2 regions of the Clostridium sp. X genome follow, and region 1 is predicted to be linked to the other one. Evidence: a T-box and tRNA genes for the amino acid it is inferred to sense, from the RefSeq annotation. Region 1 holds a T-box; the other holds one or more tRNA genes.

Region 1 (16,159 bases):
CTATTGTATGTAGAGTATGGGCTAGAAGTGGATTCTATCAATCAGGAGGAGCTTTTGGATTTAGAGACCAGTTACAAGATGTAATGGCTGTGGCGTATGTAGATCCTAATATGACAAGAGAGCACATTTTATATAGTGCTACAAGACAGTTTGTAGAGGGAGATGTACAACATTGGTGGCATCCTGTAATTGATAGCGGTATAAGAACAAGATTTTCAGATGATTTACTATGGCTTCCTTATGTTACTGTAGACTATGTGAAGAGAACAGGAGACTATAGTATATTAAATGAGCAAGCTGGATATCTAGAAGATAAACCGCTAGAAGAAGGAGAAGATGAAAGATACACTATATCTAGAAAATCTGATAAAACAGGAACTATATATGAGCACTGTGTAAAAGCTATAGAAAAATCCTTGAAATTTGGATCACACAATATACCATTAATGGGTTCAGGAGACTGGAATGATGGAATGAGTGAGATTGGAAATAAGGGAAAAGGAGAAAGTGTATGGCTTGGATGGTTTTTATATAGTATATTAGATAATTTTAAAGATATATGTAAAGCACAAAATGATGAGTATAGAGTGCAAAGATATGAAGAGATGAAGGAGTTTATAAAAGAAAATTTAAACAAAAATGCTTGGGATGGAAATTGGTTTAGAAGAGCTTACTTTGATGATGGAACTCCGCTAGGTTCTGCAGAAAATGATGAATGTCAAATAGACTCTCTTTCACAGTCTTGGGCAGTTATATCTAAGGCAGGAGAGAAAGAGAAGACTAGAGAGGCTATGAAAGCTCTTGAGAAGTATTTAATAAAAGAAGATACAGGAATGGTATTTTTATTAACTCCGCCTTTTGCAGATAGCAAGTTAGAACCAGGATATATTAAGGGATATGTTCCAGGAGTAAGAGAAAATGGAGGACAGTATACTCATGCATCAACTTGGGTAGTGTTAGCTATGGCAGAGCTTGGTGAAGGAAATAAGGCATGGGAAACTTATAACATGCTAAATCCTATAAATCATACTAAGACTTTTTATGAATGTGAAAGATACAAGGTAGAGCCTTATGTAATGGCAGCTGATGTATATGGAAGAGAACCACACATAGGTAGAGGAGGTTGGAGTTGGTATACTGGAGCATCAGGCTGGATGTACAGAGTTGCTATTGAAGGAATACTTGGACTTAGATTTAATGGAAAAGAAGGATTTACAATAGATCCTGTAATTCCTGATAATTGGAATGGTTTTGACATGGAATATACAAAAGATAAATGTAAATATAAAATAAAGGTTTCAAGAGGACAAAAATCAGAAATAACATTAGACGGAAACCCTATAGAAAATAGACTTATTCCAATTTTAGACGAAGGAATTCATCAGGTAAATATAGTTTTGGAATATAGTAGTGTTAATAAAAAACTAGTAGAGATAAATTAAATCTCTACTAGTTTTTTCATTCTATAAAAATTTTTAAATTATTATGTAATGCTTTAATTTACAGTCTAAAAATAGTCATCCCAATAATCTTCATCCCATATAACATCATCCTCTTGATTGTAAGTATATTTAGGTTCCTTCCAAGTAGTGTTTTTAGATGATGCAGAATTAGTAACATTATTATGGATATCTACATAATCTACTTTAGAAAAAGAATTTATTTCTTTAGACTCTGTATCAGGATATTCTTCTTGGTCTAGTTTATATAGCTTACGTTCAATCATGGTTATTATCTCCCTTCTAATAAAATATTGCTTTCAAAAATTAGTATTTCACTAAAATTAAAATAAATTATGATTTTTGAACATATTATTTAATTAGAAAATTTTTTAGATTAGAAGGAGAATTAATGTATTTGTAGAATATAATTATTAAAGAATAAAAGTTATTACTTAAAGGGGGATTTAATATGACAAAATTAAGAGAAGTTTATAAATGTGGAATTTGTGGAAATATAGTTGAGGTTGTTCATAACTCAGGTGGTGTATTAGTTTGTTGTGGTAAACCTATGACCTTAAAAGCTGAAAATTCAGTAGATGCATCAAATGAAAAGCATGTACCTGTTATTGAAAAAATAGATGGTGGAGTTAAGGTTATAGTAGGAGAAGTAGAGCATCCTATGGCAGAAGAGCATTATATTGAGTGGATAGAAATCCATACAGAAAATAAAGTATATAGAGAGTACTTAAAACCAGGTCAAAAGCCAGAAGCAGTATTTATGGTTGAAGAAGAACTTTTATATGCAAGAGAATACTGTAATCTTCATGGACTTTGGAAAAGGTAAAAATACTCATCAGTATTTTATGAGATAAATTTTCATATATAAATACTGCTGAATATAACACATAAGTAAAGTATAAAATATCCTATATAACAAGATAATTGTTATATAGGATATTTTACTTTATAATGGTATATAGTAAAAGTTATCTATAAGTAAAGTGAATTACTAAAGAATGTGGAGGTATATATAGTGGAGCAGATGGAACAAAAGAAGGTTATTTTTAGTGGAATACAGCCTTCAGGAGAATTGACACTAGGAAATTATTTAGGAGCATTAAAAAATTGGGTTAAACTCCAGGATGATTATGATTGCTATTATTGCATAGTTGATATGCATGCCATAACAGTAAGACAAGAACCAAAGGATTTAAGAAGAAGAACATTAGAAGTTCTTGCAATATATATTGCGTCAGGTATTGACCCAGATAAAAATACTATTTTTATTCAATCTCATGTACCAGCTCATGCTGAGGCTGCATGGCTTTTAAACTGTAACACTTATATGGGTGAGCTTAGTAGAATGACTCAGTTTAAAGATAAGTCACAGAAGTATGGAAATAATATTATAGCTGGGTTATTTAATTATCCAGTTTTAATGGCCGGCGATATTTTATTATATCAAACAGATTTAGTTCCAGTAGGAAGTGATCAAAAGCAGCATTTAGAACTAAGCCGTGATATTGCGGAAAGATTCAATAATGCTTATAGTCCAACTTTTAAAATTCCAGATCCTTATATAGCAAAAGAAGGGGCTAGGATTATGGATTTACAAGAACCTACTAAGAAAATGTCTAAGTCTTCAGACAACCCTAATTCATATATATTTATTATGGATCCGCCAGATGTAATAAGAAAAAAAATATCAAGAGCTGTGACAGATAGCCTTGGAATTGTTAAGTATAGTGATGAACAACCAGGTGTTAAGAATTTAATGACAATTTTAAGTGTAATTAAGGGGAAAAGTATAGAAGAAATCGAGAAAGATTATGAAGGTCAAGGATATGCTCAATTTAAAAAGGATGTAGCAGAGGCTATAGTTGAGGAGCTTGAACCTGTTCAAAATAAAGTAAAAGAATTAACTACAAATAAAGAGTATTTAGAGAGCATATATAGAAAAGGTTCAGAAAAGGCTAACTATGTAGCAACTAAGACTCTTAGAAAAATGCAGAAAAAGATTGGGTTTATACCAGTGTCTAAGTAAAACATTTTTGTTATATAAAAATTTGAGGAATCACTGCCTATTTTATAGTGGTTCCTTTTTAATTGCTTAATGTTTATCCACTTGGATAGGAATCTCCTGAACTGCTGAGCAAAACTCTTTAGAAAGATGAATAAATCCTCCAAATATATAAGCACTATTCGCTTCAGGTATAACCTGCATATGAAGAGCTACCCCATTTGAAAATACTAGGTTTATCGCAATACGCTTCCCAATAGAATAAGGATCTTTACCTAGCTCTGAGGATTGTAATAAAGGTAGCTTAGATAGTTCACTATTAATAAGTTCAAGCAATTGTTTATTTTCGGACACACCTATAACAGAACTATCCTCTTCGCTACGAAGTTCAACAGAAGATACTTTTGCATAATCATCATCTATAACCAGAATAGCCCTTTCCTTTTTTAGATTTTTAACTGTATAAATTTCAGTTCCCTCATCAAGGGCGCTTGAAAAACTAGGAGGTATTCCTGTATAGATTTTACCTTTTAAATCTAAAGTCACTTTGCCAAGTTTTTCTCCTTTAAGTTTATCATAGTTAGGATTAATAAATTCAGAGCGAGAATAATTCAACCACTCTGAGGGACTATAAGCATAACCGTCTAAATAGACGACACTTATATAGCATGCAGTTGAATTAATAGAATTTAGACCGATTATTGAAAATTGTCTATCTACTGTATCAAAATCCTTTCTTAAATCTAATTTAAGTACTTTTCTAGTGATATAGATATGAGGTTGCATCATTTCAACTATAATACGATTCAAAGAGAAAAGATATAGCATCTTTATGTAAATTTATTTAAAAAGAATAATATGAATTTTACCATAGTTTGTAAGTATATAAATAAGAAGAGTATACGGAGAGTATGCTCTTCTTATTATTGTTGCATCTATGTTTTTTAATGAGATTTAAGAAATTTATATTAGGTTTTTATCTATACATTTTAAAAATGCATCAACGACCTTTGGATCAAATTGTGTTCCGGAGTTTAGTCGAATTTCTTGTAGAGCCTGCTCTTTCCTCATGGGACTTTTATAAGGTCTATGGGCTGTCATAGCTTCCCAAGAATCAGTTACACTAACAATTCTTGACATTAGTGGAATGTTATCACCTTTTAGACCATCAGGATACCCTTTACCATCCCATCTTTCATGATGAAAATTTGCAATATCAGTAATGATATTAAATTCTTTTACGTTAAAGATTGTATTTTCATCTTGAAATATTTCAGAAAGAATATCTTTACTATATACTGGATGTAGCTTTATTATGTTATATTCTTCAGGGGATAGCCTTGAAGCCTTATTTAATATAGTTTCAGGAACTCCTATTTTACCTACATCATGAAGCATTGCGGCCCATTCCAGAGCCTTTAAGTTATTTTTATCAATTCCTAGTTCTTTTGCTAAAGCTACAGAATACTCAGATACTTTTTTCGAATGTTCCCATGTATATCCGCTTTTTTTCTCAAGACTTTTAAATAAAGAGTTAACTATGCTATTATAAGCTTTTTTGATATTGTTTTGTTCCAATTTTCTTTTGTGTAAAATTAAGAAAAGGAATGCTATAAAGTATAGTAATACTATTGAAATATATAATATTAATCTAGTTAAATCATTATAGAAGTAAGATAGAGAATAGTCTAAAGTAAAATCAACGCCTACAAGACCTATTACAACACCATGTTCGTTAAGAAGTGGTGTATAGCCTGATATAAGACTACCCCATTTATTATAATAACTTGCACCTTTAAAAAAACTCGGCATATATTTAGTATTGTATTCAATAGGAGTTGTATTTTCATCCTTTTCTCCAAGACTATCTTTTTCAGAATCGAATATATACTCGATTTCAGTATCACTTAAACGTCTTTCGATATAAATATATTTTGCACCTGTATTTCTTTGAAGTTCCGAGAAAAATTTTTGCATTCCATAAAAATACGAACTTTTATCCTTGGATGTAATTATATTTTTATATTCATCTATATTTACAAATTGCTCAATTGACTTTGATATAGCTATAGCTACATTTCCAACATTATGAACAGACGACTTATATTGGTTATAAATAAATATTCCTTGAAATAATAAGAAAGAAGTTACTAGAACAAATATAATTACATTAAATTGTATTTTTTTCAATAATATCCCCACCAAACTCATATAAATGACAAAAAACAATAAATTAATATTCTTACTGGATAATTATACATAAAATCCAAATATAAATAAATGAAAATATAAAGAATATTAACAAAAATTAAAGCGACTTTAGTACGAATTTATTAATTACATGAGCGACCCCGTCTTCTTCATTACAAAGTGTTACATAATCAGCAACGTCTTTAACATGAGAACTTGCATTTCCCATAGCGACGCCAAGACCTGCATAGTTTATCATATCTATGTCGTTTCCAGAGTCTCCAATGCATATAACTTCTTCTTGTTTAATCCCGAACTTATCTGCTAAAAGTTTTACTCCAGTGCCTTTGCTAACTCCCTTAGATAGTATCTCTAAAGTATTTGAGGAAGGTCTTAATACTGTAAATCTATCGAAAAGTGTTTTTGGAATATTCTCTTTATCAAGAACTAAAGCATCATTTCCATTTAAAATCTCAGGAATAGTAATATTATAGTTATGTTTTTTTATTATATTGATAAGATTTTCTGTAAATTTTGCATTCTCGTTTATATAAACTGCTCTATTTATAATTATATTTTTATCTAAAGAATTGAAGTCGGTAATTTTCATATTTAAACCAGATAATAGAATTTCAAATTGAGTAGTTAAATTTAAAGTAGGTGTTAGGATTAGATTTTGTTTTTGTAGTAATATATTTAAGGTTATTTTTAGCTCATTAGCTAAACTATAAAGAAATTGTAAATCATCGTAAGATAATGGACTTTCAAATATTATTTCTTTTGTTCCTAAGCACTGAATAAAAGCACCGCTACAGGCTATTCCATAATCATCATTAGAATTTAAATTTAATTCCTTTGCATATTTTTCTAGTCCTTGGATAGGTCTACCAGTTGATAATATAACTTTAACTCCTTTTTTAACAGCCTCTTCTATGGCTCTTATGGTAGAAGTAGAGATAGTTTTATTTTTTCTAGTTAGAGTTCCGTCTATATCAATAGCTATAAGCTTATACATATAATACCTCCTGTAATATAAATATAAAGTTTATTAATTATAGTATAATATGTTTATTTTATATATTATAACATTTTAAGTTAGAATAGTATTTATAAAAATGAAATACAATTTTCTTTTAATATGACTTTAATAACTATTTAAGTTGTGGTAAAATTAATAGTTGACAGAAAATATGATAACTTTCTATAAATATAACAATAAATTTTAAATTATATAAGAAAGAGGAGAAATAAGTGGTAGACTTTATACGAGAAATAGAAAAAAGAAGAACTTTTGCTATAATATCTCATCCAGATGCAGGTAAAACAACACTTACAGAAAAACTTTTACTATATGGAGGAGCTATAAGAGAGGCAGGTTCTGTTAAAGCAAGAAGAGCTTCAAAACATGCTGTATCAGACTGGATGGAAATTGAAAAACAAAGAGGAATTTCAGTTACATCTTCAGTACTACAATTTAATTATGATAATCACTGTATAAATATATTAGATACTCCAGGACATCAAGACTTTAGTGAAGATACATATAGAACTCTTATGGCAGCAGATAGTGCTGTTATGGTAATAGATGGAGCAAAGGGTGTAGAAGCTCAAACAAGAAAGTTATTCCACGTATGTAGTTTGAGAGAGATTCCTATATTTACTTTTATAAATAAGATGGATAGAGAAACTAGAGACCCATTTGACCTATTAGAGGACATAGAAAAAGAACTGGGAATAAAATCATATCCTATGAACTGGCCTATAGGTACTGGATCTGATTTTAAGGGAGTTTATGATAGAGAAAAGAAGCACGTTTTAGTGTTTCGTGGAGGAAACCACGGACAAAGTGCTGTAAATGTATTTGAAGGAAATTTAGAAGATAAAGAGATTATAGAATTAATAGGAGAGCAACTTCATGAAAAACTTCTTGAGGATCTAGAACTTTTAGATGAAGCAGGAGAAGAATTTGACATAGAAAAAATAAAAGTAGGGGAATTAACTCCAGTATTTTTTGGAAGTGCTTTAACTAACTTTGGAGTTGAACCTTTTCTAGAGAAATTCTTAAAGTTAACACCACCACCATTAGCCAGAAAATCAGATATTGGTAAGATAGAAGTATTTAGCGAGGATTTTTCAGCCTTTATATTTAAGATACAAGCAAATATGAATAAGGCACATAGAGATAGAATTGCATTTATGAGAATTTGTTCAGGTAAGTATACTAAAGGTATGGAAGTTTATCATGTACAACAAGGAAAGAAAATTAAGCTTTCTCAACCTCAACAATTTTTAGCTGAAGAGAGAGAGATAATTGAAGAGGCTTATGCAGGAGATATTATAGGTGTATTTGATCCAGGCATATTTGGTATAGGGGATACTCTGTGTCCAGCATCTAATAAATTTAAATTTGAAGGTATTCCTACTTTTGCACCAGAACATTTTGCAAGAGTTAGAACAGTTGATACTATGAAGAGAAAACAATTTATAAAAGGAATAACTCAAATTGCTCAAGAAGGTGCTATACAGGTATTTAAAGAACTTCATATAGGAATAGAAGAGATAATTGTTGGTGTAGTAGGCGTACTTCAATTTGAAGTTTTAGAATACAGATTAAAAAATGAATATAATGTAGATATAAGAATTGAAAGATTACCATTTAAAAATGTTAGATGGATTGAAAAGTCAGATATAAAACCAGAAGATTTAAATATCACTAGTGATACAAAAGTAGTTAAGGACTTAAAAGATAAAGACTTATTAATATTTGCAAGCGAATGGGCAATAAGTTGGGCTCTTGATCACAATAAAGGATTAGTATTATCTGATATTGGTAAGAGTGATGCATAATAAAAAAACAGTTTAGGAAGCTAAAGCCTTCCTAAACTGTTTTTTTACCTATTAAAAGAAAATAACTTAGTATAAGGATTTGTATCATATAAGATTAGATCTTTTATAATTTGTGCTCCCATAAGGCTATAACAAATAGGATTTCTCCCAAGGGCTAGATTGAAATAGCAGTTTTCAAATTTTGGATGATTTCCAATGTAAGGAAGTGCATCTATGCTCTCGCCATAGGATGTAGAAAAGGAATATTCAGCTGATAAAGTATTTGAATATTCACAGGTGTCTTTAAATAAGTCTAATAGTCTTTCGTTAGTATAAAGATTTTTGTCACTATTAAAACTTGCAATCATAATCCTTTTATCGTATGTAGATCTAATATAAGTATAATCTTTATTATAATTTAAAATAAAATTTTTATTAAGTATACTTAAAGGTGTATCTAACGGATTAGTTACTATAGTGTTTATATTCTTTATTTGTATAAGATCTTTAATAGGTAATATATTATTTATGGATAAATCATTGGTAAAAATTATTTTCTTACATTCTATATAATGAGACGTATTTGTTTTAACCCTCAAAGTATTGGAGTAAGAATCATAGTTAGTAGCAGACGTATTCTCATATATTTTTGCCTGCTTTTTCTGAGCATTTTTTAAAAGGCCATGACAGAACTTAAAAGGGTCTATTACAGCAGAGTATTTAGAATAAGCATGTTTATGAATACTTTTTATTATATTACTTTTATCAAATCCACTATTTATAGAGTATAAGGTTTCTTTTTTATCAAAGATATGTGAGAAGTTGATGCTATCTAAAATGTACTCAATATCATCTACGGCTTTTTCACAAAGTTTATGGATAAGGAGAGCATTCTTTTTACCTGTAAATCTTGAAAGTTTATCAAATTCAAGATCAGGAGAAGCTTCTAAAATACCTATACCAGCAGAAACATTGCCTTGAGCTATAAGATTTTTTTCAAGCAACACTGTGCTTATATTATAGGCTGAAAGGTAATACGCTGTTAAACAACCAGATAGTCCACCGCCTATTACAACTACATCACATTTTTCGTTATTTGATAAGGATGGATAGTTTTTATATCCTGTAGTTATGGAATTCCAATAGTAGTTTGAATTATTTTTCATGAAATTTCTACCCTCCCTAGAGTAAATTAAACTCATAGAGAGGCTCCCTATGAGTTCAAAACTTTACATAGTTTTTTCTTTGTTATAAAGTAGGTCGATGAAAAATATTAGTGCGGCAATAACAATTAAGAAATTTATATGATTATTATCCACTCTAAAAATTAAGGCACTTAACCAACCCACAAGTACAAGTGTACCTAACCATCTTAAAAAGTTCATTATGTAGCCTCCATCATATGTTAATAATTAATTCCTTAATAGTATTTACAAATCTGAAAAGATTATAAATAATTTAAAAAACTTTGTAGAAATACATTTTTAAAATTATTCTTAATTATAATAAAGTAATATTAACAGGGTAAACTTATATATAATATAAAGTAAAAGAATGATAATTAAAATTCTTAGTATAGAAGATTAAATTATAAAATGTGTAATAATTCATATAAAGTTAGATATATTTATATAAGGAAGAATTTGTATTACTTTCATTTAAAGGGATAATATGATATATTTATTATGTAAGAAAATAGATTTAAATTAAGTTCTAGGAGAAAGTGATACCTTATGGATAACTATAATAATAATGTCCAAAAAAGCTATTATGAGAAATATGTAAGAATTAAGGATGAATTTGAAACATATCAAAATTTTGCTGAAAGTACTATACAGATGTTAACTGAAAAAAATATAAAGTTAGAAAAGAAACTAGATTCTATAACTAATATAGTTGAAATAAGTAAGTATATAAATTCATACCTTAGTGATAAAAATTTAATTCCCATGATAAATGACATGATAATAGGTATATTAGGTGCAACTTATTCTACCATATATATTATGGAAGATAATGAATTAGTTATGAAGGCATGTAATCTTCAAAACTATAATTATCAATGTTGTATTTCACATAAGGATTCATATAAAGAACTTTTAGATGGTAAACCGTTTATTTTAAATTCACGAGAACCATTATTTGATGTGGAAACTTTTAAGAGTAATATTCATTCTTTAATAGGGGTGCCAATATATCTTAGAGAAAAGTTTATAGGATATATAATAGTTGAACATGCATTAAATAACTTTTTTGCTCATGATCATATAAAATTTATTTCTACTATAGCTAATCAAATAGCTATAGCACTAGAAAATAATGCATTATATAATCAAATTAGAGAAAATTCAATTAGAGATCCTCTTTTAGGTATATATAATAGAAAACAATTTTATGATATTATTGAAAATAAATTAGATAAGGAACCAGAAAAGCAATTTGCTTTAGTAATGATAGATATGGATAATTTTAAACAATCAAATGATTTATACGGACATCAATTTGGAGACGAGGTTTTAAAACAAACAGTAAAGCTAATGGAAAATAATATAGATAAAGAAGATATTATTGGAAGATATGGTGGAGAAGAGATTGTAATTTGTATAAGTAAGTTTGAAAGTTTAGATGAAGTGTATTACAAGATTGAAAATATTAGGACGAAATTGAGTGAGAACATTATATTTTTCGGAGAGGTAAAAGGAAGTATTACAGCAAGCTTTGGAATAAGTTATTATCCAATTGATGGGAATACTTTAAATGAAGTTCTAAGTGTAGCTGATTCAAGATTGTATATAGCAAAAGGAACAGGGAAAAATAAGGTTATTAACAATTAAGAAGACGATGAATATAATTTCATCGTCTCTATATTTATTAATTTTAAGGTTGTGGTTTAAGCTATGAACAAAAAAAAACTTAAAAGTCTACTTAAAAGTTCAGAAGGTGTTAAGTTGGATTTTAAATTACAATTAGACTTAAATGTAGAGACAGGAAAAAAAGAACTGGCTAAAGATATTTGTGCTATAGCAAACTCTAGGGGTGGAAGAGGATATCTCATAATTGGAGTAGAAGATAAGACAAAAAAAGTTGTTGGAATTGAAAAGGACTCTTTAAATGAAGAGCAGGTTCAGCAAATAATAAGTTCAAGATGCGAACCGCCTATACCCATTAGTTTAGAAATTGTAGATTATGAAGAAGTCTACGTAGCTGTTATAACTATATTCCAGAGCAATCAGAAGCCCTATCAACTTAGAGAAAATGGGGCCTTTTATATAAGACGTGGCTCTACTACTGATACTATGAGAAAACAAGAGTTAATTACTATTTTTCAAGAGAGTACAAATTTAAATATAGAGTTGACACCAATAATAAAAAGTAGAATATATAATTTTGATACAGCATTAATAGATACTTATTTTAAAAAGCATGGTATTGAAGTTAATGATGAAAATAGAATTGCTTTTATGGAAAATACGGGAATGATATATCTTGACGATGAATCTAAAGAGTATTACGGAACTTTAGGTGGTTTACTTGTGTTCTCAAAAATTAATTATTTGTATATTCCTAGTAATATGATTAGGATAGTTAATAATGTAAATGAGAATTACAATGAGTTAATTATTATTCAAGGTGACTTGTTAAGTATGCTTTATAGGAGTAAAGAGATTCTTGAAGAAATACTCCCTAAAAACTATCCGGTTGCTGCAGTTTATGAAGGAATAAAAAATGCTTTAATATATAGAGACTATACTATTATAAATAAAGAGATAGAGGTTATTTTAGGATATAATAGTGTAAATGTAATAAGTCCAGGAATACTTTTAAAAGATAACTCAAATCATAACACTTCATCTCATAATTATATAAGAAGAAATATGTGGATATATGAGAAGTTAGTAGTTTTAGATGAAAGTAAAAGTGTGACACATTCAGGTAGAGGTTTTACAAAGATGAAGAAAGCTTTTAAAAATTATGGGAAAATTATATTTATAAATTCAATAAAGGATAATATATTTAAGGTCATTTATCCTGGAATTAGTTCTATAAAGTAGTACTTTTAAATAATAAGTATGTAATATTAGTTCCCCTAAAAGAATACTATATAATTATAGCAAGTTATATTAAAAAAGGGGGATTAACATGCTACGTGTTTTTTGTGATAGGAAAGGTTCTGGAAAAACTAAAGCACTTATTAAATCTGCAAATGAAGAGGTTAGTTCATCAGAAGGAAGTATAGTATATATAAATGATGATAATAAACCCATGTTGAAATTAGACAGAAGAATCAGATTTATATCAGCTGAAGAGTATGAACTGAATGATTATAATGATTTATATGGATTTTTATGTGGGATTTTATCACAAAACTATGATATTATAACTGTATATATAGATGGGTTATTTAATATCACAGAAAATTCTGTTGACGATGTCACGGAAGCACTTTCTAAAATTGAAGAACTATCACAAAGACAAAATATAGAATTCTATTTAAATATTGACGTTGAAAAGGATATCATACCAGAGGGTATAAAAAATATGTTGCATAGTTAATTTTTTAGTGTTAAACTGCATGCTTTATAATAGTATGCAGTTTTATTAATTAGTAAGAAGTTTAGTAATCAAACTCTTATCAATTAAGTGTTGCAAAATTTATATCTTGCATTTAAGATGGAATATTTATATAATATTATGTAAATAACTAAAAGGTAAAGATAATGATGGAAAGAAGTAACTATATAAATCATTTAGAGAGCTAGTGGTTGGTGAGAACTAGTTGAGGAGCATAGTGAAATACATTCCTGAATCTTAGATTGAAAAGCAATGAAATATTGCTTAGTAGATTGTTACGTATCATCCCTACGTTATAAGGGATTTGAGAGAATATGCATGCATATTAACTTGGGTGGTACCACGGAGATAATTCGTCCCTTTATATTTTTATATAGAGGGATTTTTTATTTTATAAATCAAAAAAATGGAGGAATTGGATATGGAAAATGTATTTAATGTATTAATGGAACGAGGATACATAAAACAAACAACTCATGAAGATGAGATAAGGGATTTACTAGGAAAAGAAAAAGTAACTTTTTACATAGGCTTTGATCCAACTGCAGATAGTCTTCATGTAGGACATTTTATTGCTATGATGTTTATGTCACATATGCAAAAGGCAGGACATAAACCTATAGCCTTAGTTGGTGGTGGAACAGCCATGATTGGTGATCCAAGCGGAAAAACAGATATGAGAAAAATGCTTACTGAAGAGGAAATAGGAGCGAATGTTGATAGTATAAAGAAGCAACTCTCTAAATTTATAGATTTTACTGATGACAAGGCTATACTTGTAGATAATGCAGATTGGCTTTTAAAGTTAAACTATGTGGAGTTTATAAGAGACATAGGAGTCCAATTTTCAGTAAACAAAATGCTTACAGCAGAATGTTTTAAGCAAAGAATGGAAAAAGGGTTATCTTTCCTAGAATTTAATTATATGATAATGCAAGGATATGATTTCTTAGAGCTAAACAAGAGATACAATTGTGTTATGCAGCTTGGTGGAGATGACCAATGGTCTAATATGATAGCAGGAATGGATCTTATAAGAAGAAAAGAAAGAAAATCTGCTTTTGCTATGACTTGTACTTTACTAACTAATAGTGAAGGGAAAAAGATGGGTAAAACAGAAAATGGAGCATTATGGCTTGATCCTTCTAAGACATCACCATATGATTTCTACCAATATTGGAGAAATGTAAATGATGCAGATGTAGAAAAATGCTTATCATTACTTACTTTTATTCCTATGGATGAAGTTAGAAGACTTGCGGCATTAGAGGATGCAGCTATCAATGAAGCTAAGAAAATTTTAGCTTTTGAAGTTACTAAACTTGTACATGGAGAAGAAGAAGCAATTAAGGCTCAAACTGCAGCAGAAGCTTTATTTGGTGGTGGGGTAGATATGAGTAATGTTCCTTCAATTGAAATTACTAATGAAGAGATAGGAACAGCTTTATTAGATATACTTTTAAAAGGAAAAGTAATTCCGTCTAAAAAGGAAGGAAGAAGACTTATTGATCAAGGAGGACTTCAAATTAACGATAATAAAGTAGAAGATCCAAACTTTATTTTAAAAGAGGAAGATCTTAAAGATGGAAGTGCCCTTGTTAAAAAAGGTAAAAAGAATTACTACAAAATAGTTATGCAATAATATTTTCTTTGTAAAAATTCTAGGGGGTGTGAAATAAATGGGTGGAATTTTGCAGATTAATAATGCTTATAATATAGATTCGAAAAAGATGCATAAGAAACTATCTTTTACAGTAGGAGAGCAAGTTACTGCTAGAATTGCTAGTGTAGATAAGCTGACTAATGAAGCTGTCCTTAAGCTTCTAGATGGATGGCAATTTTCAGCACAACTTAAAGACTCAATAGATTTCACACCTAAAGAATTGATAAAGTTTCAGATAGAAGGTTATGAAAATGGAAAGCTCATTGTAAAAGTTCTTAGTGACTCTGGAGAAGAAACTCAAGAGAACGTAATAGGAGATATTCTAGAAGAACAAGGAATAAATATAAAGCAAGAAGATTATAGCATTATTGAAAAAATGGTAAAATATAAAATGGCTTTAACAAAAGAAAATATTTCAAAGACAAAATCTTTAATAGACTTTCAGATGAAAATTCTTCAAGATGTTAGAGAAGAAGATAGTTTCATAATGAAGTATTTAAGTAATAAAGGTATAGATATTAATAGTGAAAAAGGACAAAATATATCAAATTCACTTAAAGGATTTTTTCATGAATTTAAAAATCTTGATTTAGATGAATTAATGACCTTAATTGAAAATGATATAAAATTTACTGAAGAAAATATTAAAAGTTTTAACAAATTAAATAAGGAATCTATGTCTTTATATAAGGATATTAAAGAATTAGAGAGTGAATTATCTAAAGCAGATAAAGGAAGTATTAGTCCAAAGGAAATTGAAATAGAAATAAAAGATGTAACTATGAATAATTTACAAAGCAAAGATGGAGTTGTAGATAATAAGGCCAATACTCCTTCAAGAAGTAGTGCTTACATTCAAAATGCTTATGAAAATAATGAAATTAAAGAGCTAGATAAAAAAGAGATATTAAGAAGATTATTGGATTTAGGAGATACAAATAGCTCTGATATGGAAGATGGAATAATAAATAATATAGGGAAAAATAAACTTCAAGTTGATATAAAGAATATTGATAGGGATGGCAGTTCGGAATTTATATTGAATTCTGAAACTGAAGGTTTGTTAGAAGATAACTTGTCTTCTAATATATCAAAAGATATACACCTTGAAGAACTTACTGAAGATATACATATTAAAAAGCTCAACAATGAAAAGGTAGAAGCATCACAACTTGTAAAGGAACAAATAGATACTAAGATTAGTGAGATGAAAGAATTAATAAAACAAGTTTTAGAAGAAAGTAACAATGTTAATAAAGATATTGCAAGTAAAGTTCTTCAAGGACTTGAAAGTAAGATGAATGATTTTAAGGTGTTCAACTCTGTATCTAATCAATATTACTATGTAGATGTTCCTGTTAATTTGAAAGATAAAGAATATCCATGTAAGCTAATAGTTAAAGATGATAGAAAAAAAGGCAAAAAAATAGATTCAACTAATGTTAA
Region 2 (16,159 bases), 1.3 Mb from region 1:
CACATGGGCAAAGGTCATTTCTTCCTACCTTATCTTCTTTTCTTCTTATAGGTTCATGAGCTGCATCTTCTCCACCCATATTTGTTGATGTTTCTTTAACTACTCTTTCTCTTTCTGGAGCATTATGTGAAATTTGAACATGGAATAAATACTTAACTGTATCTATCTTTATACTATTAATCATTTCGTCAAACATTTCGCTACCTTCAAATTGGTATGCTTGAGCTGGGTCTTGTTGTTTATATGCTCTTAGTCCCATACCTTGCTTTAAGTGATCCATATTATCAATATGATCCATCCACTTTGAGTCAACAACTTTCAGAAGAATAACTCTTTCTATCTCCCTCATTTGCTCAGATCCAACTGCTTCTTCTTTATCTGAATATATATCTATTACTAATTTTATAAGCTTTTCTTGTATCTCATCATCAGACATTTTTTTTAATTCTTCTAAAGTAACAACTCCTTTTTGAAGATATATATCTTCTAAATAAGCTATTAATTTTTCAAGATTATCATCTAATTCTTCATCTACGCCCGACATGTGAGCACGTACAGCTTCAACTACAACTTCCTTTATCATTTCTTGAACATCATTTTGCAGTGATTCTCCTTCAAGTACCTGAGATCTTTGCTTATAAACAACTTCTCTTTGCTGATTCATAACATCATCGTACTTTAATACTGATTTTCTTACATCAAAATTATTTCCTTCAACTTTCTTTTGAGCATTTTCTATTGCACCACTTACGAGTTTGCTCTCTATTGCATCCTCATCACTTAGTCCTAACTTTTCAACAATACCTTGAAGTCTTTCTGATGCAAATATTCTCATTAAATCATCTTCTAATGAAACATAAAATCTTGAAAACCCAGGGTCTCCTTGACGTCCTGAACGTCCTCTTAATTGATTGTCTATACGTCTCGATTCATGTCTTTCTGTACCAATAACCTTAAGACCTCCAACTTCAGCTACGCCTTCTCCAAGTTTAATATCAGTACCACGACCAGCCATATTTGTAGCTATAGTAACAGTACCCTTTTCACCGGCACGAGATATTATCTCTGCTTCCTGCTCATGATACTTTGCATTAAGTACTCTATGTGGTACTCCTTTTCTCTTTAACATATCTGAAAGAAGCTCAGACTTTTCAATACTCACTGTACCAACAAGTGTTGGCTGACCTGTTTTGTAAGTCTCTTCTATTTCGTTTACTATAGCTCTATATTTACCTTTTTCTGATTTATATATTACGTCTGGAGAATCAATTCTAGCTATCGGTCTATGAGTAGGCACAACAATAACATCTAATCCATAGATTTCTCTAAATTCACTTTCTTCTGTTTGAGCTGTTCCCGTCATTCCTGAAAGTTTGCTATACATTCTAAAGTAATTTTGGAATGTTATAGTTGCAAGAGTCTTTGATTCTTTTTGAATTTTAACTCCTTCTTTAGCTTCTATAGCTTGATGAAGACCTTCGCTATATCTTCTACCTTCCATAAGTCTGCCAGTAAATTCATCAACTATTATAACCTCATCATCTTTAATCATGTAGTCTTTGTCACGTTTCATAGTGTAATTAGCCTTTAGAGCCTGAACTACATGATGCTGAACTTGCATGTTTTCTGCATCAGCATAGTTTTCTATATGGAAGAACTTTTCAGCTCTTTCTATACCCATTTCTGTCAAAATAACTGAATTAGTTTTTTCATCTACTGTATAGTCCTCTTGCTTTAAAGACTTTGCAAAATAATCTGCTACTTTATAAAAATCTGTGGATTTTTCTCCTTCACCTGAAATTATAAGTGGTGTTCTAGCTTCATCTATTAATATAGAGTCAACCTCATCCACTATACAATAGTTAAGTTTTCTTTGAACTCTTTCTTCTTTATACACAACCATGTTATCTCTTAAATAGTCAAATCCATATTCATTGTTAGTTCCATAGGTAATATCTGCATTATAAGACTCTCTTCTTTCGTCATTGTTAAGATCATGAACAATAACTCCTGTAGTTAATCCTAAAAATTCATATAATTCCCCCATTTGCTCTTTATCTCTTTTTGCAAGATAGTCATTTACAGTAACTATATGAACTCCTTTTCCACTTAAAGCATTCAAATACGCAGGAAGTGTCGCAACTAATGTTTTACCTTCACCGGTTTTCATTTCAGCAATTCTACCTTGGTGAAGAACTATACCTCCCATGAGTTGCTCTCTAAAGTGCTTCATTCCAAGAACTCTCCACGAAGCCTCTCTTCCAACAGCAAAAGCCTCCGGAAGTATATCTTCAAGAGTTTTTCCAGTCTTAAGCATTTCTTTAAATTCTATAGTTTTGTTTTTTAATTCATCATCAGTTAAGCTTTTAAATTTTTCATCGTAAGATTCAATTTTTTCAATTAAAGAAATAATCTTTTTTAATTCTCTCTGACTATATGTACCAAATATTTTATCAAATAATCCCATTTATCTTCATCCTCACTAACTAGTTTTTAATATGTTTTGTTAAATCCTTGAAATACTATACTTATAGATTATAACATCTAATTATATAGGGTTCAATAAAATAAGCCTTTAAATAATTTCTAATTTCCAGAAAACAGCAAAAAAAAACGATTACCCTATAGGTAATCGTCCCATTCTTTTTTAAAATTCTGGTTCTATTAAACCATATTGACCATCATTTCTTTTGTATACCACATTAATATCACTAGTTTCTGCATTAGTGTATACAAAGAACTTATGCTCTAAAAGTTCCATTTGAAGAATAGCTTCTTCATCACTCATTGGTTTTACTGGAACCTTTTTATTCTTTACTATTTTAAATTCCCCATTATCATCAAATTTATAGTCTGGAATATGTTGAAACTTCAATGCATCTCCATACTTTCTTTTTTCTAATTTAGTTTTTTGCTTTCTTATTTGCCTTTCTAGTTTATCTACTACTATATCTATAGAAGAGTACATGTCATCAGTACCTTCTTCTGCTCTTAATATAACTCCATTAAAAGGTATTGTTACTTCTACTATCTGTCTATTCTTTTGAACACTTAGTGTTGCATTGGCATCTATATTAGGACTGAAATATTTTTCTAGTTTAAATAATTTTTTTTCTACCGCTTCTCTTAATCCCTCTGTTACAGATAAACTTTTTCCATTTACTTTTATGTTCATAAAGCCAGCCCCTTTCAAGTATATCTATTATTAATAATAGATATTTGTTTATTAGTTATGTTTATTTTGCTTTATTTTTTGTATCTTTATTATATTCTATTACTTATTTTTGTTTATCACAACTATGAAAGATTTAATTTACAGAATATTATATCAATTTACCCCTCTTATAACTCTTTTCTCTCATTATCTTTCTGTATTAATATGGTATCTTAGTAGAGCTATTTTCAAGTACTTATGATATAATAGAAGTTAGGGGTATTTATTAACATGCATTACAATTTACTCCTTGCTGCAGTAAGTATATACACTTCCTTGCATCCACTCTTTAGCATATCTTCAGTACAAAAAAATCCAGTAGCCCCAGTAGTTATAACATCATCTATTAATAATATTGTTTTACCGCTTATACACTTAGATTGTTTGACTTTATAGGAATTTTTTAAGTTATTCCATCTATCTTCCCCACTCAAACCTATTTGATCCTTAGTATCTCTTACCTTTTCTAATATTCCATCCACCTTAATATTTATCTTATTTCCTATTATTTTAGCTAAAAATTCACTTTGATTATATCCTCGTCTTCTTAAAACTTTTCGAGTTGAAGGAACATAAGTAATTAAATCAATATTTTTCTTACTAATATCAATAGACTGAATCATATATTCACTTAATACCTCTCCTGCTTTAAAATCACTTTTGTATTTTAATCTACTTATCAATTCTTTAACTATCCCTGAATAGTATACTCCACTATAGCAAAATACATTACTATCATTTACTACTATATTATAAGAACTATTGCATTTCTTTATTTTAGTCATACAAGAATGGCATAATACAGAATTTTTATTCTTAACATAATCCTTACATATTAGACACTCTTCATCCAAACTGTATATAATCTCTAGTAAACATCCTATATAATATTTTATAGTCTTAATAAATTCATTTCCCATGCTTCCTTATTGAAATATCTTGTTATATTTTTAGACTTATCTATATCTTCCGTTTCATAATTACCTAAGAATATAACCTCACCTCTGAGAGTTCTTTCATTTCTTCCTACCTTTCCACAAAGATATACTAATTTTTTATAATCAAAATATTTATCATCTGCAAAAAATACCATTACATTTATATTATTTAAATCAAAATATATATCATTAAAGTGGTTTGTAATAACTATTCCACTTTTTATATTCATAAATTTATACAAAATATTTTTATTATTATTATCTTTTATAAAATAAATAGTGTTTTCACTAAATTTACTACAATATTTTGATAAATATTTATATACATTAACTACTTTTTCTTCATCTGGTACATAAACAATAACCCTATTATTAGAGTTTATTGACCATTCTAAGTATTCATATATTACATATGGAATATCTTTGTTTATATCTATCCTTGTTGATATAAACTTAGGTTCTATTATAGGATAATTATTTTCCCTAACTGGTAATAATATTTCTCTACTATTATCAAAAATTTTTTCTATAGAATATGATATTATCTTCCCATTAGATTTACTTTTCATCATAGAAGCCTGAGCAATTTCTTCTTTTCTATAAAGCGAAAAATTCTTTATATCATTGTAAATTACTAAATCGAATTGCTCATTAAATTTATTTAGCATTTCATGCCTAGCTATAATTAATAGAGCATTTCCACAAGTACTATTTTCTTTAAAGTACATATATTTTCTAAAGCTACTTCTCTTCTTTATTTCATTAATTATATCCGCTTCCCCAACATCTTCATTCGTTATATATAAAACTCTTTTACCTACACTAGTAAACCTTAATATGATTTCAATAAATGTATGTGATACGTTATATGGTGGAGAGACTATATTTAGAAACTTCTCTTTTCCTAGGCTCCAGTCTACTATTTGTTTAAGTATTTTTCCTTTTCTATCAGCGAACTTAATACTGTCTATATTCATATTCACAACTCATCCCCTTGTGATAAACTTTCAACCGGCTTCATAATGTCACCTTCCAGTATATTCAATATTCTCCATTTAAGTGCGGAATATCTTTCATAACTTCTATTATTATCAACCATAAATTTAATGGCTTTGGAAGCTCCAACTAACACTACCATCTTCTTTGCCCTAGTTATACCAGTATAAAATAAATTTTTATTCATAAGAAGAGGTGGTCCTATAAACATAGGCATTATTACTACTGGAAACTCACTCCCCTGACTTTTATGCACCGTCATTGCATACGCAAGCTCAAGTTCATCTAAATACATATTATCATATACTATTTTTCTTTCTTCATCAAATACTACACTTACCTTATCATCTTCTACTTCATATATATATCCTATATCTCCATTAAAAACACCTAAACCTTCACTTTCTCCTTCTCCACTAACACGAGTCCATTTTAAGTTGTAGTTATTCTTTGTCTGCATAACCTTATCTCCAACACGAAATACCGTGTTTTTGAATTCTCTTTCACTCTTTTCCTTATCCTTAGGATTTAATATTTGTTGAAGTCTTTTATTTAAACTTTCTACGCCTAGAACGCCTTTTCTCATTGGAGATAATATTTGCATATCTTTAACTCTATTCCACTCTTTATTAAACTTCGGCAATCTTTCATAAATTAATTCTACTAAAGTATCTAGTATTTTATCCGATTCCTCTTCTCCAATAAAATAAAAATCTTTATTTTTCTTATTTAAAATAGGCATTTCCCCACTATTAATCTTATGTGCATTTACTACAATCATGCTTTCTTCTGCCTGCCTAAATATATCCCTCAGTCTTACGACCTTTACGCACTTACTTTCTATTAAATCTCTTAGCACATTTCCTGGACCTACAGAGGGTAGCTGATCGGAATCACCAACTATTATAAGCCTTGTAGACATAGGTATTGCTTTCAGTAAGTTATTCATTAATAATATATCTATCATTGAAGCTTCATCTATAATAATAACGTCACATTGTAGTGGCGATTCTTCCCCCTTAAAAAACTCCATATCATCGTCATCACTAAATCCAAGTTCTAAAAGTCTATGAATTGTTTTTGCTTCTTTTCCTGTAGCTTCACTCATTCTTTTTGCAGCTCTACCAGTAGGCGCTGCCATAAAAACCGTCATAGCTGCATTCTCAAATATTTCAGTTATACACTTAATTATAGTAGTTTTCCCTGTTCCAGGTCCACCGGTTATTATTTCAATTCCATTTTCAAATGCTCCTTTAATTGCTTCAAATTGAATAGGAGCAAATTTAATATTATTGTTACTCTCAAATATTTCAATTTCTTTCTCTATATCTATTTTAATTTTTTCATAATTGCTAGTAGTTAAAGTTAATATCTTACTCGTTACAGACAATTCACAATAATAATAAGGCATAGTAAAGACACATTCCTCATTATCAATAAGTTCTATTTTTAATTTTCCACTCAATACAGTATCTTGCAAATTATTTTCAATATCTTCTTTAGATACACCTAATATTTCTTGAGATTCTTTTAAAACTTTGTCTAAAGGCATATATGTGTTTCCCATAGAACAAAACTGATTAACTATATATTTTATGCCTGACTGTATTCTAAAAGGAGAATTATTTTCTACCCCTAAACTTCGTGCTATTTTATCTGCTGTTTTAAATCCAATCCCTGCTATATCATCAGTTAGTTTATAAGGATTTTCTTTAACTTCATTTATAGAACTTGATCCATACCTTTTATGAATCTTTATGCACTGTTTAACTGTAACTCCATAAGTCTGTAGAAAGACCATTATACTTCTTATCTCTCTTTGCTTAGCATAAGACTTAGATATAGTTTCTACTTTTTTATCCCCAATTCCCTCTATCTCTTTTAGTCGTTCAATATTCTCATCAAGTATATCTAAAGTACTTTCTCCAAATTGTTCTACAATTTTTTTCGCAGTAACAGGACCTATACCTGATATTATTCCTGAAGATAGATACTTCTCTATTCCTTCCAAAGAGTTAGGAATTATTTCTTCACAAGAAGTAACTTTAAATTGTTCACCAAATTGAGGATGGTTAAACCATTCCCCTTGTAACTTTAAATTTTGACCTTCTGATATGTAAGGTATACATCCAGTGATAACAATTTTCTTTTTTTTATCTTTTATATGTGCTACCACATATCCGTTGTCTTCATTTTTAAATACAATTGCTTCTACAGTTCCATCTATCTCATGCATAAGATCGCTCCCATAATATCATTAGCACTATGTAAATTTTAGTTTGTTAAATTAATTATAAGACATATAACCATAACTTCTCAACTAATTATATTATATAATAGTTTTGCCATTTGCTTACACGATAAGTCACAATATATACATATTTAACTTTATAACTAAATTAAAGGCTAATGTCTTAAAATCAACATTAGCCTTTATGTTTAATTATATATGTTTTTTTATCTCTTCTACTTTATCTAAATTTTCCCATGGAACATTTAAATCTACTCTACCGAAATGACCATAAGCTGCCGTTTGTCTATATAAAGGCTTTCTCAAACCTAAGTCTCTTATAATTGCACCTGGTCTTAAATCAAATACATTATTTACTATTTCTACTATCTTATTATCCTCTATTTTACCTGTTCCAAAGGTATTAACTAATAGAGATACAGGATGAGCAACTCCTATTGCATAAGCTAAACCTATCTCTAGTTTTTCTGCAATTCCTGCTGCTACTAAATTTTTAGCAACCCATCTTGCTGCATATGCTGCTGATCTATCAACCTTTGTTGGATCCTTTCCTGAGAAAGCTCCACCACCATGTCTGCCGTATCCACCATAAGTGTCAACTATAATCTTTCTTCCCGTAAGACCCGTGTCTCCATTCGGTCCACCAATAACAAATCTTCCCGTAGGATTAATGTAATAGTTAGTTTTTTCATCTAACCACTCATTAGATATTACTACCTTTATTACATGTTCCATAAGATCACTATGTATTTGCTCTTGAGTAATTTCTGGATCATGTTGTGTAGAAATTACCACAGCATCTATTCTAGTAGGTTTGTCGTCTTCATATTCTACCGTAACCTGTGTCTTTCCATCTGGTCTTAAATACGATAATGTTCCATTCTTTCTAACTTCTGATAATCTTCTAGCAAGTTTATGAGCCATACTTATTGGAAGAGGCATATATTCTTCTGTTTCATTTGATGCAAATCCGAACATTAAACCTTGATCTCCTGCTCCTACTGCCTCAACTTCATCTTTTTCTCCACGTCTTGACTCTAATGCTTCATCTACTCCCATAGCTATATCTGCTGATTGTTCATCAATAGATGTTAATACAGAGCAAGTTTCAGCATCAAATCCATATTTAGCTCTTGTATAACCGATATCGCTTATAACTCCTCTAACTAACTTTGGAATATCAACATAGCAGTTTGTTGATATCTCTCCCATAACCATAACCATACCAGTAGTAACTGCCGTCTCACAAGCTACTCTTCCATATGGATCTTTTTCTAAAATAGCATCTAGAATAGCATCTGAAACTTGGTCACATATTTTATCTGGATGTCCTTCTGTTACTGATTCTGACGTAAATAATCTTTTCATTTTAAGATCCCCTTTCTAACAAAAAAAATAAACCTCTTAATTTATTAAGGAGGTCGATTTGCGTGAATAATGTAATTTCTTATCTTGCAGATTGCTCTGCAGGAATTAGCACCTTAGTATTAATCATACCGGTTGCTGGGTTTCACAGGGCCGCTCCCTCCACCTCTCTTGATAAGTTTTTCTTATCTTATATTCAATTTTAAAACAAAATAATATTATCATATGTAACATGTAAGTGTCAAGAATCTACATTGATTTATTATTAATTTTGTCGATTTGTCATTTAAATATTGATTATGTTCTCGATTTTTTTTATGAAAGTAAAAAAGATATCAAAATTTGATATCTTTTTCTTGGTGGAGGAGGACGGATTCGAACCATCGAAACGAAACGTAACAGATTTACAGTCTGCCCCCTTTGGCCACTCGGGAACTCCTCCATAATTATTAACTTATTAAAATTACATGGTGGGCACAACAGGGATCGAACCTGTGACCCCCTGCTTGTAAGGCAGGTGCTCTCCCAGCTGAGCTATGCGCCCATATATTATATGATGGTGGAGGAGGACGGATTCGAACCATCGAAACGAAACGTAACAGATTTACAGTCTGCCCCCTTTGGCCACTCGGGAACTCCTCCACAATTGGTGCTGGCATCAGGAATTGAACCCGAAACCTACTGATTACAAGTCAGTTGCTCTACCAATTGAGCTATGCCAGCATATATTATTTTTAGCACTTAGTTGTTTCATTTATTGACATCAACCGCGCCAACGAATATTAGTATACCTAGAATTATCTTTTATTTCAAATCTATTTTTTTTAATTACAGAAAACTACAAGCTTTAAGATTCAATTTACTGCTATTTTCTCTATATTACTATACATTATAAATTAAGTTCAATTTTATTTCATATAACATTTAACTTTCTCATATACATTATCAAGGAGGTGTCGTTCTTGAATAAAGTGAGAGCTAACTTTAAAGATAATCTATCATACTACGATATCGCATATTTTATAAAGGATTATATAACTAAAGATTCTGTAGTAGTTTGCATCGGTACTGATAGATGTATAGGTGATTGTCTTGGTCCTCTAGTCGGAACCTTACTTAAGAGTAAAAATTATCCGCTAACTGTATATGGAACAGTTGAAGATCCTATACACGCTTTAAATATAGATAAGCAATTGCAACAAATAAAAAAAGCACATCCAGGTTCTACAATAATAGGTATAGATGCTTGCCTGGGGGATACTAATAACATTGGTGAGATACAAGCGCGAGATTATCCTATCCATCCCGGAAAAGGTGTAGGAAAAGTTCTTCCTGACGTTGGAGATGCTTCCATAATTGGTATTGTAGATTCTAGTGACAATAATGAATTATTCACTAATAGAAATATACGACTTAGTCTAATAATGAATATGGCAGAAGTTATTACTGATGCTTTACTTCATTCTTACTACTTATATAGTATAGATAGTAAGACTAATAATAGTATTATTTAACAAAACAAAAATAAGCTCTGTAATTGTTTTAGCCAATTATAGAGCTTATTTTTGCATAATAATATACGCATTTAAATATAATTAATCTAATAAACTTATATCTTTGCCTTTATATGATGCATCAATCTTATCAAGATAATTTAGAACTTCTCCTGTTCCCATTGCAACTGTTGAAACTGAGTCCTGCGCAACATATACTGGAACCTTAGTTACTTCTCCTATTAACTTGTCTAATCCATTCAACAAAGCACCTCCACCAGTCATCACAATACCTTTATCAGCTATATCTGCTGCTAATTCAGGGGGAGTTTTCTCTAGTACAGATCGAGTACATTCTGCTATATCATTCACTGCTTCGCTTAATGCTTCCCTCATTTCTTCTGAGGATACACTTATATTTTTAGGTAGTCCTGTTATTAAATCTCTACCTCTTATTTCCATACTAATATCTTCTTCTCTTTTATATGCTGTTCCTATATTCACCTTTAATGCTTCTGATGTTCTTTCACCTATCATTAATTTATGTTTTTTTCTTATGTATCTCATTATAGCTTCGTCAAAACTGTCCCCTGCAACTTTAATGGAGCTTCTTACAACTGCTCCTCCTAGAGAAATAACTGCAATATCAGTAGTTCCTCCTCCAATATCTATAACCATATTTCCACTAGCCTTAGTTGTATCCAGTCCAGCTCCAATAGCTGCTGCTAAAGGTTCTTCTATTAAAAATACTTTTTTAGCCCCCGCATTAACAGCGGCATCTTTAACAGCTCTTTTTTCTACTTCTGTAGCTTCACAAGGAACACATATAACAACTCTCGGAGCGCCAACCCTCTTTTTTCCGCAAGCTTTTCTAATAAAATGCTTTAGCATTTTTTCTGTTATATCATAATCCGATATTACTCCATCCCTCAATGGACGAATAGCCACTATATTACCTGGAGTTCTTCCTATCATTTGTCTAGCTTCTTCACCTACAGCTAAAACTCTATTAGTATTCTTATCAATAGCTACAACCGAAGGCTCTTTTAATACTATGCCTTTTCCTTTTATATATACTAAAACTGTAGCTGTACCCAAATCTATACCCATATCTGTGCTCATTCTAAAAAACATTTCTATTTCAACTCCTGCTCTTTTGTAAATTAAACTATATTATATAACTATTATATATGTTTACTACTACTTATTCCATAGTATTACAAAAAAATCACTTTTTTTATTAAATAGAAATGTATTATCCTTCTATAACTTTATATTTCATCTTAGTTGCTTTTCCGCCCCTAATATGTCTTTCTGATTTATTTATATCTAGAATATCCTTAGCTTCCTTAGCCACTTGCGGATTAATTTTAGGTAACCTCTCTGTCATATCTTTGTGTATAGTACTTTTACTAACTCCAAAAACTTTTGCCGTTTTTCTTATTGTAGCTTTAGATTCTATTATATATCTAGCAACTTCAAGTACCCGCTCTTCAATGTAATCTTTCAAAGTGCTACCTCCTTAACCTTATATATTTATAAATATGCAATTATGTTATTTTAAATTACTATATACTTGTTATTTGGCCATTTTCCGATAATATCGGAAAATGGCTATTAATAACTGTTAGTACTTCACATATTTTTCTGGATTTTCACTTGCAAACTGTGGTTCATCTTTTGAATTTTTAAGTACTTGGAAGTGAAGAAAGTCCTGTCCTTCCTCTTTTGAAATACCTCTCAATGAGCTATTTCCCACTTTTCCAATTTGTTGTCCTTGAGTAACTTTATCACCTTTTTTAACTTTAATATCTTTGTCTAAGTTTCCATAGAAAGTTGTCTTTCCACTCTCTGGATGATAAATAGTTACAGAATTACCAAATGAACCATTTTGTTCTACTAGTTTAACTTCTCCATTAGCAGTAGCTTTTACCACACTGCCAGCTTTAGCTTTAACATTTATACCAAAATTAGGTCTATATGTTTGTGAAGTTTCCCACCATACAGGTGTTTGAGAGTATTTCATTGCTATAGTTCCCTCAACTGGCTTTATAAATGTTGGTTCTGTAGTCTTTGATACAGCAATTTCTTGTTTTGTTGGAATTTCTATTCCTGTATTTTTATTTTTAGTATTATCTTGAACTTGTATTGCATTGTTAATTTCCTTATCTTTTTGTGAAATTGTAACACTCTTTGGTTCATCTAAATTAACCTTTGCATTCTGAGAAGTCTGTGCTCTCTCTTCTACTTTTTTACTAGTTCTAGTAGCCATTGCTGCAACTGTAGCGATAATACATAAACATAAAAATAAGACTACATAAAAGCCCTCCCTTCTTAAGAAGTTTGAAGTTTTTTTGTTATTATTTTTGTTTTCCATAAAAACACCTCCTTTTTCTAGTTTGTCCTTTATGAGGTAAATAATACATAAATACATATAAAACATTTCCTTATTTTCCATTAATTTTAGACACATAATTCCATATAAATGCAAAAACACCCTTGCTTGGGTGCCTTCTCATTACTCTTCTTTAACCATATGTGTATAGTATTTATTATTAGTATTAACTTTTAATTAGTCTACTTATCTCTATACCTTTATAATAATGCTTTAAAATCTCCTTGTAATTATTACCTTTCTTTGCCATAGCATCTGCTCCCCATTGACTCATTCCTACTCCATGACCATATCCCTTACATGTTATAATAACCTCTTTTTTATTGTATTGAATATCAAAATTGGATGAACTTAAATCTAATATACTTCTAAACTTTGAACCTGTTATTTCCTCATTTCCAACTCTAATTTTTGTTACACTTCCACCTTTACTTCTATTTAACATAACTATTTCTTTATTTAAATTTTCAGCTTGTAACTTAAACTTTGTATTAGATTTATTTAATGCATTAGCCAATTGCTCATGACTATAATTAAACTCAGTAATATACTTTGGAGACCTCTCTTCCCCCTTACTCTCTACACTTTTTAAATATGGTTGTCCTTTACTAAAAACCTCTTCTGCATCTTCAGTTTTCCCACTACTAGTTGAAAAATAATATGGAGCCATCACTAATTCATTATTATACGCAAGTACTTCCCCTCTCGTTTCTTCAACAGCTTCAAGTAGCTTGTCCCAATATTTATCTCTATTTTTTTTAGGCCAAAGCTCTAATCTATCTTCCTTATACATAAATGCTTGAAACTCAACAGTATCATTTACATCTCCTCCGAAAGCCTTTGGACTTTTCTTAGCACCGAATTCCTCCATATGAGCTAGTCCATATGTTCTTGCTGCTACAGCTTGAGCTTTCAATGCTTCTAATTCAAATTCTGCAGGCATTTCTGCCGCAACAACTCCTAGAACATATTCCTCAATGTCCATACTATCAATCTTTTTATCTTTAGAAATATATACATCAATACTTAATTCTTCATCACTATATATATCACTAAGCTTTTTAACGTCAGATTTTGTTTTTGAATCATCTTCAAAACTAATTTTTTTACCACTTTCTATTCCTGTAATTAATATAGAAAGAAGAATAACAAATAGCATAAAGGCTATTGCACCTATTATAATTTTCTTCATATAACTTTTCTCCTTTATATATATAAATTTAGTAAACAGAGTTCTTATTATATTTCTATTAGTACTTCTAATAAAATATAACTTCTTTAATTACTAATATTTAATTACTAATATTTAATTATTGTTTAAACAAATCTTATAATAATTTTAAATATTACAGACTAAATAAATAAAATGAAGCTGCGTCACCACAACTTCATTTTTATTTATCAGTTATTAACATTTATTCTTCTACTCTGTTAATATCTGCTCCTAAACCCACAAACTTTTCTTCAATATTTACATATCCTCTGTCTATATGATAAATATCTCCTATTTTTGTACAACCATCAGCTACTAAAGCAGCTATTATTAAAGCTGCACCCGCTCTTAAATCTGTTGCTTTAACATCACAGCCAGTTAAATGATTTATCCCTTCTATAACTGCAGATCTTCCATCTATTTTTATGTTTGCACCCATTCTTTTTAATTCATTTGCGTGCATAAATCTATTTTCAAATATAGTTTCTGTTATAATACTAGTTCCTTCAGCCACACATAATAAACTCATCATTTGAGCCTGCATATCTGTAGGAAAACCTGGATACGGCATAGTCTTAATATCTACAGGGTTTAGATTATAATTTCCATCTACAATTATACTATTGTCGATTTTCTCCATCCTTACCCCTACTTCTCGTAGCTTAGCAATTACTGGTTTTAAATGTTCCTCATTAATATTATTAATTTTTATTTTACTTTGTGTTATAGCCGCTGCAGTCATAAATGTTCCAGCTTCAATCCTATCAGGTATAGGTGTATATCTAATTCCTTTTAAATTCTTAACACCATTGATAATTATTGTATTGGTACCTGCTCCTATAATTTGAGCACCCATAGCATTTAAAAAATTAGCTAAATCTTGAATTTCTGGTTCTCCAGCAGCATTCTCTATTATAGTTTCTCCTTCTGCCAAGACAGCTGCCATCATTATATTCTCAGTAGCTCCTACTGATGGGAAATCTAAATAGATTTTATTTCCAATTAATTTATTTGCATAAGCTTCTACATAGCCATGTCCAAAGCTAAGCTTCGCACCTAAGGCTGTAAGTCCTTTTAAATGCAAATCAATAGGTCTACTTCCTATATTACATCCTCCTGGATATGATAATTTAAATTTATTAAATCTCGCTAACATAGGGCCCATAATCAAAAATGATGCTCTCATTTTTCTAACTAATTCATTGTCTGGTTCTGCATCTCTTAAATTTGATGTGTCTATTGTTATATTTTCTTCATTCTTATTTATATTTACACTAGCATTCATAGTCTCTAAAACTTCACTAATTACAAGAACATCTTTAAGCATTGGAGCATTATCTATTGTACATTTTCCACCACTCAATATGCTAGCGGCAATTATAGGGAGAACTGCATTTTTTGCTGCACTAATATTAACTTCTCCGCTTAATTTTTTTCCACCTTTTACTAATATCTTTTTCATGCTATCCTCTCCATTCTATTGATCCTTAGCTAATAACTCGCAATTATTTCAGGAGTTCCTATAATAATATAATTTCCTGATGAGTAATTGCAAAGTGCAAAATTTAAATCCATCAATTCCCCATTATTCCTCTTTGGACTATATCTACGAGTATATGCAGTAGTGCTAAATCCATTATTTATCTCTATAGAATTTATATTTGAAGCACCTATACTTTCTAATAGCCCTGTTACTTTATTATTAACTCCCACTAAATTTTCATAGAATATCTGTGCTTTTAAGTACTTATAGTATATCTTATTATCATCTGATAAGTAGCCAACAATACTTTCTACATATTGTTCTAAACTTTCTAAATTATTTTCATGACCTTTCTGTATAATTTCTATAGTTACTAAACTACTATTTTCTTTAGTAATTATTGCTATATTACCTTTAACACTTATACTTTTAAAATCTATATAATAATTATGTTTGTCACTGTATAATTCTGCTTTAATATCTTTATTACTTTCTATTTTATTCATTAAGCTGTCTACTAAATCTTGTCCATCTATATTAGATTTAAAATGGGTTTTTACTCCATATTCTACTACTTGACCCTTAGTTTCTTGAAGAATTCCTTCAAATAAATCTATATTTTTATATGCATAAGATGTTCTGTAGTTTAAAAAAGTAGCTATAATCATACAAAAAAGAATTATATTTTTTTTAGTATTATTCATATCTCCCCCGCCTTCCTTTTTAAATTATGGACAAGAAGAATATGATATATACTTCAAATATACTATTAATATATAAATCTTGTTACAAAAGTGTGCTTAAATAAATA

What was found. A T-box is a leader RNA that pairs with one kind of tRNA and senses whether it is charged. The one in region 1 lies ahead of tyrS (tyrosine--tRNA ligase), so its partner is inferred to be a tRNA-Tyr.
Region 2: it encodes a tRNA-Tyr, which carries the amino acid that the T-box ahead of tyrS (tyrosine--tRNA ligase) is inferred to sense. The anticodon was not compared.

The regions. Positions count from the first base shown of each region.
Region 1 covers NZ_CM146912.1:1,689,502-1,705,660, forward strand. The annotation lists gene ACX0KU_RS08515 (glycoside hydrolase family 94 protein) at 1-1,442, shown strand, start outside; gene ACX0KU_RS08520 (hypothetical protein) at 1,508-1,726, opposite strand; gene ACX0KU_RS08525 (desulfoferrodoxin) at 1,912-2,286, shown strand; gene trpS (tryptophan--tRNA ligase) at 2,485-3,486, shown strand; gene ACX0KU_RS08535 (hypothetical protein) at 3,553-4,272, opposite strand; gene ACX0KU_RS08540 (HD-GYP domain-containing protein) at 4,426-5,652, opposite strand; gene ACX0KU_RS08545 (Cof-type HAD-IIB family hydrolase) at 5,771-6,667, opposite strand; gene ACX0KU_RS08550 (peptide chain release factor 3) at 6,904-8,499, shown strand; gene ACX0KU_RS08555 (FAD-dependent oxidoreductase) at 8,544-9,644, opposite strand; gene ACX0KU_RS08560 (hypothetical protein) at 9,708-9,863, opposite strand; gene ACX0KU_RS08565 (sensor domain-containing diguanylate cyclase) at 10,212-11,312, shown strand; gene ACX0KU_RS08570 (AlbA family DNA-binding domain-containing protein) at 11,376-12,530, shown strand; gene ACX0KU_RS08575 (hypothetical protein) at 12,619-13,032, shown strand; T-box leader at 13,188-13,414, shown strand; gene tyrS (tyrosine--tRNA ligase) at 13,472-14,692, shown strand; gene ACX0KU_RS08585 (hypothetical protein) at 14,730-16,159, shown strand, end outside.
Region 2 covers NZ_CM146912.1:380,539-396,697, forward strand. The annotation lists gene secA (preprotein translocase subunit SecA) at 1-2,467, opposite strand, end outside; gene hpf (ribosome hibernation-promoting factor, HPF/YfiA family) at 2,648-3,175, opposite strand; gene ACX0KU_RS01875 (ComF family protein) at 3,451-4,134, opposite strand; gene ACX0KU_RS01880 (hypothetical protein) at 4,107-5,129, opposite strand; gene recD2 (SF1B family DNA helicase RecD2) at 5,132-7,384, opposite strand; gene metK (methionine adenosyltransferase) at 7,592-8,767, opposite strand; SAM riboswitch class I at 8,844-8,945, opposite strand; tRNA gene ACX0KU_RS01895 (tRNA-Tyr) at 9,122-9,206, opposite strand; tRNA gene ACX0KU_RS01900 (tRNA-Val) at 9,233-9,308, opposite strand; tRNA gene ACX0KU_RS01905 (tRNA-Tyr) at 9,322-9,406, opposite strand; tRNA gene ACX0KU_RS01910 (tRNA-Thr) at 9,412-9,487, opposite strand; gene yyaC (spore protease YyaC) at 9,727-10,278, shown strand; gene mreB (rod shape-determining protein MreB) at 10,360-11,391, opposite strand; gene spoIIID (sporulation transcriptional regulator SpoIIID) at 11,513-11,767, opposite strand; gene ACX0KU_RS01930 (peptidoglycan DD-metalloendopeptidase family protein) at 11,885-12,634, opposite strand; gene spoIID (stage II sporulation protein D) at 12,819-13,844, opposite strand; gene murA (UDP-N-acetylglucosamine 1-carboxyvinyltransferase) at 14,068-15,327, opposite strand; gene ACX0KU_RS01945 (YwmB family TATA-box binding protein) at 15,357-16,052, opposite strand.